Regions from separate parts of the Rhizobium sp. KNZ14-9A genome, predicted to be linked through region 3. Evidence: predicted binding sites of a transcription regulator. Region 3 holds the regulator's gene; each other region holds the start of a gene.
The links. Region 3 encodes LexA, which represses DNA repair genes until DNA is damaged. Its sites were predicted from a motif close to TGTTCNNNNTGTGTTCNG; they were not measured.

Region 1: the regulator LexA is predicted to act here: its motif matches at 2,290-2,307, upstream of parE (DNA topoisomerase IV subunit B).
Region 2: the regulator LexA is predicted to act here: its motif matches at 1,032-1,049, upstream of ACR9ZQ_RS25600 (fibrinogen-binding protein).

What each region holds. Positions count from the first base shown of each region.
Region 1 covers NZ_JBPGXB010000002.1:1,871,883-1,876,454, reverse strand. Annotated here, with positions in the region: gene secG (preprotein translocase subunit SecG) at 1-218, opposite strand, end outside; gene tpiA (triose-phosphate isomerase) at 327-1,097, opposite strand; gene ACR9ZQ_RS15805 (alpha/beta hydrolase) at 1,224-2,108, opposite strand; gene parE (DNA topoisomerase IV subunit B) at 2,313-4,382, shown strand; gene ACR9ZQ_RS15795 (esterase-like activity of phytase family protein) at 4,526-4,572, shown strand, end outside.
Region 2 covers NZ_JBPGXB010000002.1:3,779,851-3,784,422, forward strand. Annotated here, with positions in the region: gene ACR9ZQ_RS25595 (helix-turn-helix transcriptional regulator) at 1-411, opposite strand, end outside; gene ACR9ZQ_RS25600 (fibrinogen-binding protein) at 1,284-2,294, shown strand; gene ACR9ZQ_RS25605 (hypothetical protein) at 2,431-4,482, shown strand; gene ACR9ZQ_RS25610 (type I secretion system permease/ATPase) at 4,508-4,572, shown strand, end outside.
Region 3 covers NZ_JBPGXB010000002.1:2,023,153-2,027,724, reverse strand. Annotated here, with positions in the region: gene ACR9ZQ_RS16535 (ComEC/Rec2 family competence protein) at 1-1,843, shown strand, start outside; gene lexA (transcriptional repressor LexA) at 1,824-2,549, opposite strand; gene ACR9ZQ_RS16525 (VOC family protein) at 2,745-3,632, shown strand; gene kdsA (3-deoxy-8-phosphooctulonate synthase) at 3,629-4,477, shown strand; gene ACR9ZQ_RS16515 (methyl-accepting chemotaxis protein) at 4,491-4,572, opposite strand, start outside.

The DNA.
Region 1 (4,572 bases), 150 kb from region 3:
TCGTAACGGGTCAGGATACCGAGGCCGAGCGAGGTGAGGAAAAACAGCGTCGCCAGGATCGCCGTCGTGCGCGTCAGCGCATTGGCCGTGCCGCGGGCCGACATGAAGCCCGATCCGCCGCCGATGCCGAGGCCGCCGCCTTCGGAGCGCTGGATGAGCACGACGCCAACGAGCGCGAGCACGATCATGAGATGGATGACAATCAATACGGTCTGCATGGGTCCAGTCCTGCCCGTCTGAGGACGGACATAAAGTAAAAATCTGGCGGCTCTTTACATGAGGTCTTGAGCTATTCCAAGCCCTTCGGCCAGGAATATACAATCGCCTCAGGCAAGCAGCGCTTCATATGTGCCGTAGATGGCGAGGAAGTCCGTGGCTTTCAAGCTCGCCCCGCCGATCAGCGCACCATCGACATTGTCGACGGCGAGCAGCTCGCGGGCATTTGCGGGCTTGACCGAACCGCCGTAGAGAATGCGCATACCCTTACCCTCGTCGCCGAAGCGCAGGACGAGTTCGTCGCGGATGAAGGCATGGACGATTTCCACATCCTTTGCCGTCGGCGTCAGTCCCGTGCCGATCGCCCAGACGGGTTCATAAGCGATGACAGTATTTTCGGCCGTCGCCTCCTCGGGCAGCGAGCCGGAAAGCTGGCGCTTGAGGATGTCGAGCGTCTGATAGGCGTCACGCTCGTCGCCGGTCTCGCCGACGCAGACGATTGCGGTGAGATCAGCCAGATAGGCGGCCTGCGCCTTGGCCCGCACCATATGGTCGGTCTCGGCATGGTCAATGCGCCGTTCCGAATGGCCGACAATCACATAGGTGCCGTAGCAATCGGCAATCATTTCGGCCGAAATGTCGCCGGTATGCGCCCCGGATTGCGCCTGATGGCAGTCCTGGCCGCCGATCGCGAGCGGGCTGTCGGTGGCGAGCGCGGTCGCCACATAAAGCAGCGTGGCCGGCGGGCAGATCAGGGCTTCGACTTTTTCCGACAAGGGGGAGCTGACGCCTTGGGCAATCGCCTTGATCTGGTCCAATGAGACACGTGTGCCGTTCATCTTCCAGTTCCCCGCCACGAGCGGGCGTACGTCAGGTGTCATGCTGCTCCTCCCAAAATCCGCATATCGGGCGGCCTTAGCAAAAGCTTGCGGTAAAGGAAAGCGCCCCGCGTAACGTTGGGGGAATATGATCGTTTAAAAGCTCTGCGCGGTGTGAAATCCGTCCGTTCAGGACGCCAGAATCCAGTTCAGCACTTTCCGCCAGTCGATCATGCGGATCGGCGTCCCGTGGTTGCCATTCTGGAAGAGCGTGAAATGCGTCGGGTACTTCGCCTTGTCGAGCTTTTCGAACAGCGCCTGCTGGTCGGTTGCCGCATAAACAGGATCGCGGCTGCCATGGGCAAACCACAGCGGCAGCTTTGCCTTGTAGAACGGGCTCTTCGCAAAATCCGGATCAGAGACTCCGCTCATGATCAGCATGCCCTTCAACCGCTTGACGCTTTCGGCATCGCGCGTGATGCCCCAGCAGATCTGGCTGCCCATGGAGGCGCAGCTCAGAATGACCGGCCGGCCGGGCGATTGCACGCTCGCGTAGCGGATCAGCCCGGCAATGGCTGCAACGCCATTGGCGTCGAAGGTCCTGACGGTCGGCGAATAATAGACGCCGCCATTGCCGGCCGTAAGGTTCTTCAGCCGGTTGAAATTGCCGCCGAAGGAATAGTCGTTGGCGCCGAGCCGCCGGTCGCCGTCGCGACCGTGGATGAAAATGACCGTGAAGGCGGCATTCTGAGTCGGTCCCACCCTGGTGACATCGAGCCTGATGCCGTCGAGCGACAGCGTTTCATCTGCCTGCAGCTTCTTCACGCCAAGCGAGACATATTTCTGCTGCACCCGCTTTTGCGGGATCTGGTCGCGCCCGTTGATGTCGCGCATCTCATCGTAATCGATCACATCGAAGGCGCCGTCATCGCCCGTCTGCAGCACTTTCTGCGTTGAAAACAGATCGTCCTTGTAGGGCGGCAGGGCATCGGCTGTGGCGGTCGTGATGGCCGCGGACAGGAAAAAGGCCGCAATTGCGGTAATTATGGTGCAATGACTTGTGGACATCGGCATGCGGATGGTTCCCAGAGAGCTGCCGCGACTTGCCATTCGGCGTCCAGCAACGCAAATCACATCTTGAAAAGCTCCGCAAATCCGGGGCGCGTCGCGTATCGGGGCGCTTTCTGTCAGAATCCCCCTGATTCGCAAACGCGATGCGGACTGTGACTATTGTGGGCCAGCGGCGGCCCTTCACGAGAATAAGATCTGAACGGTTCCATGGAAGACAGCAACGACCTCTTTTCCGGAATGCCCCTGTCACAGAAGCAGGAGGAGGCTGCAAAGCCTGCCGCGCCAGCCGAACGGCCCGCTGCAGCGGCACCGGCAGCCCCTCGCCCCGCTCCGGCGACGTCGAACGGCGATGATTACGGTGCATCCTCGATCCGCGTTCTGGAAGGCCTGGAACCGGTTCGCATGCGCCCCGGCATGTATATCGGCGGCACCGACGAAAAGGCGCTGCACCACCTCTTCGCCGAAGTCATCGACAACTCGATGGACGAAGCGGTGGCCGGCCATGCCGATTTCATCGATGTCCATCTGGATACCCAGGGCTATCTGACGGTCACCGACAACGGCCGCGGCATTCCAGTAGAGAACCATCCGCAGGTTCCCGGCAAATCGACGCTCGAAGTCATCATGACCAAGCTGCATGCCGGCGGCAAATTCGACGGCAAGGCCTATGAGACCTCGGGCGGTCTGCACGGCGTCGGCGTCTCTGTCGTCAACGCTCTGTCGGATCATCTCGAAGTCGAGGTCGCCCGTAACCGCAAGCTCTATCGCCAGCGCTTCTCGCGCGGGGTGCCGCAGGGCGGGCTCGAAGAGCTGGGCGATGTGCACAACCGTCGCGGCACCAAGGTTCGCTTTCATCCCGACCCGCAGATTTTCGGTGATCATGCGAAGTTCGATGCGGCGCGTGTGTTCCGCATGGCCCGCTCCAAGGCCTATCTCTTCGGCGGCGTCGAGATCCGCTGGAGCTGCGAGCCGGGAGTGCTGCCTGAGGGATCGGATCTGCCCGACAAGGCCGTCTTCCACTTCCCCGGCGGCCTCAAGGATTACCTGCAGGCAACGATGGGCAAGGAATTCACGGTCACCCGCGAGATCTTCGCCGGCAAGACCGAGAAGGTAGCCGGCCACGGTGCACTGGAATGGGCGATCACCTGGTATGGCGGCGATCCGCAAGTCCATTCCTACTGCAACACCATCCCGACGCCCGAAGGCGGCACGCATGAGGCCGGTCTTCGCATTGCGATGACCAAGGGCCTGAAGAGCTATGCCGAGCTGACGCAGAACAAGCGTGCCGCACAGATCACCACCGATGACGTGATGATCTCGGCAGTCGGCATGCTCTCGGTCTTCATCCGCGAGCCGGAATTCGTCGGCCAGACCAAGGATCGTCTCGCGAGCGTCGAAGCCCAGCGCCTTGTCGAAAATGCGCTGCGCGACCCCTTCGACCATTATCTCGCCGACAATCCGAACGAGGCCGAGAAGCTTCTCGACTGGGTGATCGAGCGCGCCGAAGAGCGCCTGCGCCGCCGCAAGGAGAAGGAAGTCAACCGCAAGACAGCAGTGCGCAAGCTGCGCCTGCCCGGCAAACTCGCCGACTGCTCGCAGAACACCGCCGAAGGCGCCGAACTCTTCCTGGTCGAGGGTGACTCGGCAGGTGGTTCCGCCAAGCAGGCGCGCAACCGCGCCAACCAGGCGATCCTGCCGCTGCGCGGCAAGATCCTCAACGTCGCCAGCGCCGGCCGCGAGAAGCTCTCGGCCAACCAGCAGATCTCCGATCTCGTCCAGGCGCTCGGCTGTGGCACGCGCTCGAAATACCGCGAAGAGGACCTTCGCTACGAACGCGTCATCGTCATGACCGATGCCGACGTCGACGGCGCGCATATCGCCTCGCTGCTGATTACCTTCTTCTATCAGGAGATGCCGGAGCTCGTTCGCGGCGGGCACCTCTTCCTCGCCGTGCCGCCGCTCTACAAGATCACGCAAGGGGCAAAATCCGCCTATGCCCGCGACGACGAGCATCGTGCCGAGCTGATGGAGACGGAATTCAAGGGCAAGGCCAAGATCGAGATCAGCCGCTTCAAAGGTCTCGGCGAAATGCTGCCCGCCCAGCTCAAGGAAACCACGATGGATCCGTCCAAGCGCACGCTTCTGCGGGTGCTGATCGACGAGGTGGATTTCGAGGGCACGCGTAACGCTGTCGACGACCTGATGGGAACCAAGGCCGAAGCCCGTTTCCGCTTCATCCAGGAGCGTGCGGCCTTCGCAGAGGATCTGGATATTTAAGTTGTAGCGAATTCATCGAACTGACGAAGAACCGTTACGAGTCCGTCAAATTACCGGCGCAATAGAACGGCCGGCGCTCTGTCCTCCAGCGAGGTCCACGCAGCGCCGGCCGTTCTGTTTCAACCCTTTGCCGGATATTTGCCATGACCAAGCGTTTTCTTGCGACTGCCGCTTTCGTTCTCCTGTCCAG
Region 2 (4,572 bases), 1.8 Mb from region 3:
ATCGATTGCCGCCATGAAGACATCCAGACGCAGATTGAGCGGCAGGACGCCATCGACGACACGCGCCTCGACAAGACGGCTGATATAGGGCTCCATCATATCGATAGCTTCGACGACAAGGCCGATGGATGCGTCCGGACGGTTTTCACGAACGACCTGCAGCGCATCGTGCAACTCGGCGCCGGCGACATGATAGAACAGGACAAGCCGCATGTCGTGAATATCCTTCTCGGATATGGACTGCGCGCTCGATACGCTTACGACATCAAAATTCGGGAATTTCTTTGCCAGTGCCTCAACCATGCACTCGGAGAACAAGTCCGCCTTGGCGATTACCAGGACTGTTTCTCCATTCGGACCCAGTCTTCTTGCCTGATCCGAATCTCCTACTTCCGACCCAACCATGAACATATACGCCTCCCCTAGCGCTACACTATACTCAAACAAGGAGCTTCTACTCCCATTGGCGCGATGGCGGGTATTACATGCCGACGAACATTGCCCCTAGGCATGTGGCCGCCTTATCTTTTAGGCATTTCTTAATTATGGTAATATGGATTTCAAAGGAAAGAAATGGCCCAAATGGGTTAGTTGTCACGAAGTTATATTTATTTTTTGCCACTTTATGGTTGCATTTCCGACAAGAAACATACTAGCGGGCGGTATTTCAACTAGATCACGGTATAACGCAGCATGTATTAGTTCGAGACATACAAAAGCAAAGCGGTAATGGGCAGACGATATTTCAAAATAAGACGGAGAACCTTTCGAGCTTAACTTCGCGATACCGCAATCAGTCGAACCTTCCGGATTCCGAGGTATGGGGCGCCGTCCCGAATTCGCACACAGCCTTCTCCGAGCCCGCGATCCGGTATTGGCTTAGCTGGAGTATTGAACCGGACTTCAGATGCCTTAGCCCGAATTGATATCTATCGGGACCCATTTTTTTCCATCAATCTGCAACGGTTGCCAAAGTGGCGACGTGAAAATCAAGTATCAGCATGTGTTTTTGATACTTGGTCTTCTTTCGAGGGAACTCAAAAAGAAGTTCGACTGCCTTGCTCGCGCTCATATCGAGTCCGGGACCGGATTTGTGCGTCTTTGTACTGAATAGGCACAATCCCAATACAGAATTTGGCCAACAAATCGCGATGAAGCTGCAGGTGAAAAGGTATCGAGTCCATCTGCCGATGTTAACGCATTGGAGCAAGCGCGAGCAAAGATCCCATTTGAGATGAGAGGGACTTCGAAAGCTGCTCCAGTTTTTTTCTGGAGGAAACGTAATGCCTTATGATCCGAAGCCCGGTCCGCAGGGCTCAGACGACGACACCGTCAAGGTGGGCGCCCTGGCCGATGGCCTTTCCAGCGCTATCAATTCAACCGAAATCGATGATGATTCCACAGGTTACGTCGGCGGCATCGCCAATGGTGACAATCGCAACAACACCGACAACAGCACCGACGTTGACGTCAAGGCCAATGTAGATCTCGATGTGAAGACCGACAACGGCGACAACCGCGACAACGACTACGACTGGAGCTACAAGTCGGACGACGACACGAACACCAAGACGACCACCATCAACGATAACGACACGACGACCACCACGAAGTCGGACTACGACTGGAGCTATGACGCCAAGTCGTACAGCGACGACGACGTTGACATCAAGACGATCACCGATAACGACACGACCACCAAGACGGACACGGATATCGACACCGACATCAAGACGATTACGGATACCGATACCAAGACGACCACCAATAGCCACAATACCAGCGACAGCTTCAACAAGACGGACACGGACTTCGCCGTCATTGATGATGTCAAGGACTTCGGGAACCTCGGCGTAGCCGGCCACGACCTCACCTTCGACATCGGGGATGACTTCTCCTTCACCCTCAATATCGACAATATCCTCAACGGTTCACTGTCCGGCGAAGGCGCCGACTCAGTCTTCAGCACTGTCCAGGCAAACCATCTCGCAGACCAGGATCAGGCCTGGAACATCACGATGGAGAACGGCGGCGCTCAGAACCACCTGAGTGCGAATGCCGGCACAGCGCACGGTGCTGACGGCATGGATATGGACAGCAAGGGCTGGGATCTCAAGGCAGGTGACGACGTCACAGGCACTTCGACGGCAGATGCTTCGGCAATTCTTGCCAATTCGGGCTTCCATATGGAGCTCGTTCAGGGCGCGAACATGCTCAGCAACGCTGTGGACTCCAGTGTCATCGGCGGCAACTCACATGCTTCCGATGTCGGCGAAGATACAAGTGGGCACTAACCTCCAAGACAAGAAAGGGCTGCACCGGCTTCGGCCGGTGCAGTTTGAATGCTTGCGTGCGAATTGACGAACAGCGCGGCTCCCTCAGAAGGATGTCGCATGGCCGGTCGTCTCTTCGATAAGGGAGGCCAAGGCAATGCAAATCGAGAAATTCTCAGAAATCATCGCCCATTTCATCGGCATATTCGAAACGACGACCGATGAGATGAGGCTGCGTGCGGGGCTGACGGAGGGTACAGGCCCTGCCGAAAATAATCCGGCGCTTGACGATCTGGTCGCCAATACGCCCACCTTCGCCTCCGATCTCGCGCTCCAGGACTACGATCCTGATGTCAACTACAGAAGCGTCAGCTATGAGATCGCTTATGGGGGCGCACGCCGCTTCGGCCGCCCCTTTGAGGAAAGCATCGAAAAGCTCTCCGAGATTGCCCACCGCGATGTGTCGTCGCTGCCCCGGTTCGGCAGCCCACAGGACATCGATATCGAAACCGAAGAAGAGCTGCAGGTTTTCGACGGCCCCGGCTCGGTGATCCGCTTCACCACACAGGTCAACATTCTCTACGACGACGATTATCTCGATATGACTGGTGGCAATCATGCCCCGCGCGATACGAGTTTCGTCGTTGAGAAACTGGCTGAATTCAGCGCCAAGGCCGAGATTTTCTCTCCCTTTTCCGACCTGCATCGGACCGACACCCTGGAGGGGGTCAAGCAGATCGCCGGGGATATGGAAACCTACATCCAGGGAGTAAGGGATTCCGGCCAGACATCGATCGGAACGGGCGAGCCGCCGGCAGACAATCCAAACGATCAGGCACATGATTTCGTGCTGGCGGGTGACGAGATCACCGGACCTTATATGAACGGCAAGCACGTTTCCGGAATTCCGGCGCTCGACGACCTGCTGCCGGACCGGGGGCTCGCCAAACTGCCTGAGGAACCGGACGAAACCCAGACATCCGTCGAACAGCATGACCCCGCTGGAAACAGCCTGGAGGTCACTGCGGGCGCAAACCTCGTCGCCAACATTGCCTCCGTCGTCAATACCGCAGTGATCTCTTCCGTGACGGCTGTCATGGGCGACTATCACCAGGTCGATGCGATCACCCAGGTCTATGTCTACAGCGACAATGACAGCATCGCCTCGGTCTTCCATTCCTCAGCCGATGCAACCGGCGTCACCGCCTACAATATTGCAAGCTTCGAACGGGACACGTTCCAGTCAACACAGCCGCAGACAACGGTGGATGTACATGGCGACCCCATCTTTCCGATGGCCTGGCGTGTCAGCGTCATCGAGGGCGACGTCTCCTTCGTGAGCTGGATCGAACAGTATCATTTCGTGACCGACAACGACACCATGACCGTCACGACGAGTGGGTCGGAAGCGACGGTTCTGACGGGCGGAAATACGACGCTGAATTTCTCGTCCTTCTTCCAAATGGGCCTGCAGTACGATCTGGTGATCGTCGGCGGAAATGTCTACGATATCAACAGCATCACGCAGATTTCGCTTCTCTACGACAACGACTGGGCGCGCGCCGAAGACGGTGTAGACGGCGGTGCCACCATCCAGTCCGGCAACAATCTCATCTGGAATCTTGCGGCGATCCACAATGTTGGAACCAACGACCGCTTCGAGACCATGCCCGACTATATGCACGAGGCAGAGAAGGGGATCCAGGAGCGCGATCCGACAATGCCCGAGGGCTTGTCCACCGATTCCAATTTCCAGGGCTATGTCGGCGTGAATGTTCTCTACATCACAGGCAATCTCTACGACATGACGATCATCAAGCAGGTCGCGGTGCTCGGAGATTCCGACGACGTGACCCAGGCTGCAGCCGAGCTTCTGAAGAACAACCAGGACGCCGTGATCACGATCGATACAGGCAGCAATACCGTCGCCAATATCGCTGAAATCGTCGACTACGACAGCTTCGGCAACACCACCTATGTTGCCGGTCAGCTCTATTCCGACGCCATTCTCATCCAGGGTGGTATCATAGAACACGACACCACCCAGCCCGAGACGGCGGGCGAAAAGCTTGCCAATGAAGTCATCGCCTTTCTCGATGACGATGCCCCCCAAGGCGCGGACAGCGGCGACGGCATCATCAACGGCGGGCATGATCTTTCATGGTCCTCCGCTCACCCCTCAGATGTAATGCAAGCCGTGGTCGCGTGACCTGCGTATCTTGGGAGAGACCGCGATGAATCAGATTTCAAAACAGATTTTTGCAAATAGCAGCGCGCTTGATCTGCGTGGCGAAAAGCC
Region 3 (4,572 bases):
CGGGGCCACCCAGCCGTTCGAACTTGGCGACGTCATCGAGGGCAGGGCGCGTCTCACGCCTCCGGCGGGACCGGCGCTCCCCCACCTCAATGATTTTGCCTTCAGTGCCTATTTTAACGGCATTGGTGCCAACGGCTTCTTCTACGGAGCACCGAAGAGGGTTGCGGAACAGCCGGAGCGAGCGAGTTTGGTCGGTGAGGCCATTCTGGAGTCGCTTTACCGCCTGAGAAGCGGCATTGGCGATCGGATCCGCTCCACGCTACCCGGCGACACCGGCGCCTTTGCAGCCTCCCTTGTCACCGACGAGAGACGGGCGATCTCGGATGAAACGACGGAGGCGCTGCGGCAATCCGGCCTTGCGCATATCATCGCGATCTCCGGCCTCAACATGGCGCTTTCCGGTGGCATCTTCTTTGTCGGGCTGCGCGTCATTCTCAGTCTTTTTCCCGGCATTGCCCAGGCGTGGCCAACCAAGAAGATCGCGGCGGCCGGTGCGCTTGCTGCGGTGACGGCCTACTATTTGATCTCGGGTTTTGCCGTCTCCGCCGAACGTGCCTTCATCATGATGGCGATTATGCTGGTTGCCGTCTTCTTCGACCGGCCGTCGATCAGCCTCAGAAACGTGGCGCTATCCGCTCTCATGATCCTCGCGGTCTCGCCATCGGAAGTGCTCGGACCAAGCTTCCAGATGTCGTTCGCCGCAACACTTGCCCTGGTCGCAGGATACGACCTTTGGAAAGGGCGGCCGATGCGGGAGAATGCCTTTGCCAAGCTGCCGATCATGAAGCCCTTCTTCATGGTTGGTGGCTTCTTCGGTGGCGTTTTCCTGACGTCGCTGATCGGTGGTTTCTCGACGGCGCTGTTTTCGATCGAGCATTTCCACCGGCTGACTGCCTATGGCCTGCCGGCAAATCTCGCGGCCATGCCGGTCATCACCTTCATCGTCATGCCGGCCGGGATGCTGGCAATGCTGCTGATGCCGTTTGGTCTAGACGGCTGGCTATGGCCGGTGGCAGGCTTCGGGCTTGATCTGGTGATCACCATCGCAAAGGCAGTAGCGGGGTGGGGCGGCAACATAGATGTAGGCCGCTTGCCCGGCTGGTATTTCCCGACCGCCGTTTTCGGATTTCTGCTGCTGACCCTGCTCAGAACCCGGCTGCGGCACATGGGAACGGCAATTGTCGCGGTCTCGACGCTCGCTGTTGTTCTTCTTCCATCGGAGGCGATGCCCGATATCGCTATCTCCGAAGATGGCGGCCTGGTCGCTATAGTCGATGGAGAGGCGATGGCTTCGAACCGTGAAAAGCCGCCCGCCTTCATCTTCGAACAATGGCAGAGGGCCCTTGCCGTCGAAGAGCATCAGAAGCCAGTTATGCTTCAAGCTGCCAAGGCGCCCACTGCGCCTGATGGTCAAAGACTGCAACTGTCACCCGACCAACAGAATGAAGCCAGAGAGGCAATGAGACAGGCAGTCGCCATTAGCCCGCCGTCACGCTTCTCCTGCCTGAAGGGCGCCTGGTGCACCACTTTGCTCGTCAATGGAAAGAAACTGACCGTCATCGACAATGCTGCCTATCTTGGGCCAGCTTGCGATACGGCTGATATTGTTGTGACCCCTGTCCGATTGCGCGTCGACCGCTGTCGCTCCGGCGCGCTGCTCTTTACCGGCGAGACGCTGCGCAAGACAGGTTCTGTCGAACTTCGATTCACCGATAAGGGAATTGAGGTCGCAACCGCATTCGACACATTAGGACGACCCTGGATGCGCCACCGCGCCTATGATTGGCGCAGTAACACATTCGCAGACGCCAATCTGTCACCGGTCAGTGATAGCGGCGAATGAGGCCGACGAGCTTGCCCTGGACCTTGACGCGATCCGGCGGGAAAATGCGGGTCTCATAAGCGGGGTTTGCTGCCTCGAGCGCAATCGATGCGCCCTTGCGGCGGAAACGCTTGAGCGTTGCTTCCTCGTCATCGACGAGCGCGACGACGATATCACCCGGATTGGCCGTGCTGCCATTGCGGATGATGACCGTGTCGCCATCGAAGATACCGGCTTCGATCATCGAGTCGCCGCGAACTTCCAGCGCATAATGTTCACCGGAGCCAAGCATATCGGCGGGAACGGTGATGTCATGCGTATTGTTCTGGATTGCCGAGATCGGAACACCGGCGGCGATGCGGCCCATGACGGGAACGGAGACCGCATTGCCGTTATCGGCAGCGGGTGCGGGCTTCGCCGAGGCAGGAGGCGCCACAGGCTGGGGCTTGCCGAGGCTGCCCTCGATGACGCTCGGTGAAAAGCCGCGCCGAGGCTGCAGGCTCGGGCTGTAGGCTTCCGGCAGTTTGATGACTTCGAGCGCGCGCGCCCGGTTCGGAAGCCGGCGAATGAAGCCGCGTTCTTCGAGCGCCGTGATCAGCCGGTGAATACCGGATTTCGAGGCCAGATCCAGTGCGTCCTTCATCTCGTCGAAAGACGGTGGAACGCCTGACTCCTTCATCCTTTCATGAATGAAAAGAAGGAGTTCCTGTTGTTTGCGCGTGAGCATGGCGTCTCCCCAGTCTTGAAACAAATCCAGAACGGACACTATATGTTCCATATGTGTTCCGCAAGTAGCTAAATTTTCGTAAAACTTCTGTTCAATCTGTCGAGAATTTGATTTTTATCGCCCTTATGCCTGTCTGGCCTTGTTTCACGAGGCTTGCTGAAGCACATCTCCTTGTCACTGCTGGGAGAAGAACCGATGAGCCAAGACACGCTTCCGATCGATCATCTCGTTTTGCCGGTTACCGATATCGACCTAGCCCGCGAAAGGCTGGGCAAGCTGGGCTTTACCGTCGCGCCCGATGCCCGCCATCCCTTCGGCACGGAGAATGCCTGCGTTTTCTTTGCCGACAAAACCTATCTTGAGCCGCTCGGTGTCGCGAGCGTCGAGGAGAGCGAGGAGACGGCACGTGAGGGCAATGTATTCACGGCCCGCAATCAGGCTTTCCGCTTCCGCTGCGGCAGCGAGGGACTGTCCGCCATCGCCTTCGCCACCGCGGATGCAAAGCATGAACATGCTCGATTCGTGAAGGGCAGCATCTGCGCTGGTTCTGTGCTGCAGTTCGAACGCCCTGTGAGAATGCCGGATGGCACGGAGAGCATCGCCGGCTTCCGGCTTGCCTTCGCTGCCGACCTCCGGGCGCCGGATTTCTTTCTCTTCGCCGTCGAGCGCATCAATCCGCTTCCAACCGATCGCAAGGTGCTGGAGACCCACGCCAACGGCGTGACGGGCATTGCCGAGATCGCGCTCGCAGCCCCCGAGCCGACAGCCTTCGGCGAGTTCGTTGGCTCGGCGGCAAAAGCCGCTTCTGCTGGCGATACGAGTTTCGGGCTGGAGGTGCTTACCGGAAGCGCAAAGATCAGCCTGATGACCCCGGAGGGGCTGGAGGCCTATTTCGATCTGGCGACGCCGAATATCGATCGCGGCCTGCGCGGTCGGGCGATCCTCTTTGCCGTCGGCGATCTGGCCGTGACAGAAGCGCATTTGGCTGCTAACGGGATGACCTACACACGCAAGGGCAACCGTATTCTGGTGAAGCCCGCGCCCGGCCAGGGCGTGCTCTTCGCTTTCGAGGAAACATCATGAGCTCTACTACGAACTCCGTTGTGACGGTCGGCGAAGGCGCCGGCAAGGTCACCTTCTCCAATGCTGCACGTCTGTCGCTGATTGCTGGCGCTTGCGAAATGGAAAGTCGCGACCATGCGTTCATGGTTGCCGGCACGTTGAAGGAACTGTGCACCAAGCTCGGCATCGGGCTCGTCTATAAGACCTCGTTCGACAAGGCGAACCGCTCTTCCCTGTCGAGCAAACGCGGTGTCGGCCTTGAGAAGGGGCTTGAGGTTTTTGCCGATCTCAAGAAGGAACTCGGCATTCCGGTTCTGACCGACATCCACACTGAAGAACAGTGCGCCGAAGTGGGCAAGGTTGTCGACATCCTGCAGATACCGGCCTTCCTGTCTCGTCAGACGGATCTCCTGGTGGCTGCGGCAAAGACCGGCCGCGTTATCAACGTTAAGAAGGGCCAGTTCCTGGCGCCCTGGGACATGAAGAACGTGCTCGGTAAGCTCAATCAGAGCGGCAATCCGAACATCTTGCTGTGCGAGCGCGGCGCTTCCTTTGGTTACAATACGCTGGTCTCCGACATGCGTTCCCTGCCGATCATGGCAGCAACCGGCGCCCCCGTTATTTTCGACGCCACGCATTCAGTCCAGCAGCCCGGCGGGCAGGGGGAAACCTCCGGCGGAGAGCGGCAGTTCGTGGAGACGCTGGCGCGCGCTGCCGTGGCCGTCGGCGTTGCCGGGGTCTTTATCGAAACCCATCAGGATCCGGATAACGCGCCCTGCGACGGGCCGAACATGGTCTATCTCAAGGACATGCCGCGGCTTCTCGAGAAGCTTCTCGCCTTCGACGCGATCGCCAAGGCCGCCTGAACGACAGGCAGCATCAGGCTGCCGCGCGGGACGGGCGCCTTTCCTCCAGTGCGAAGCGGGAGAGCATGCGCCCGAGATGGGACGCCTCGTTGCCG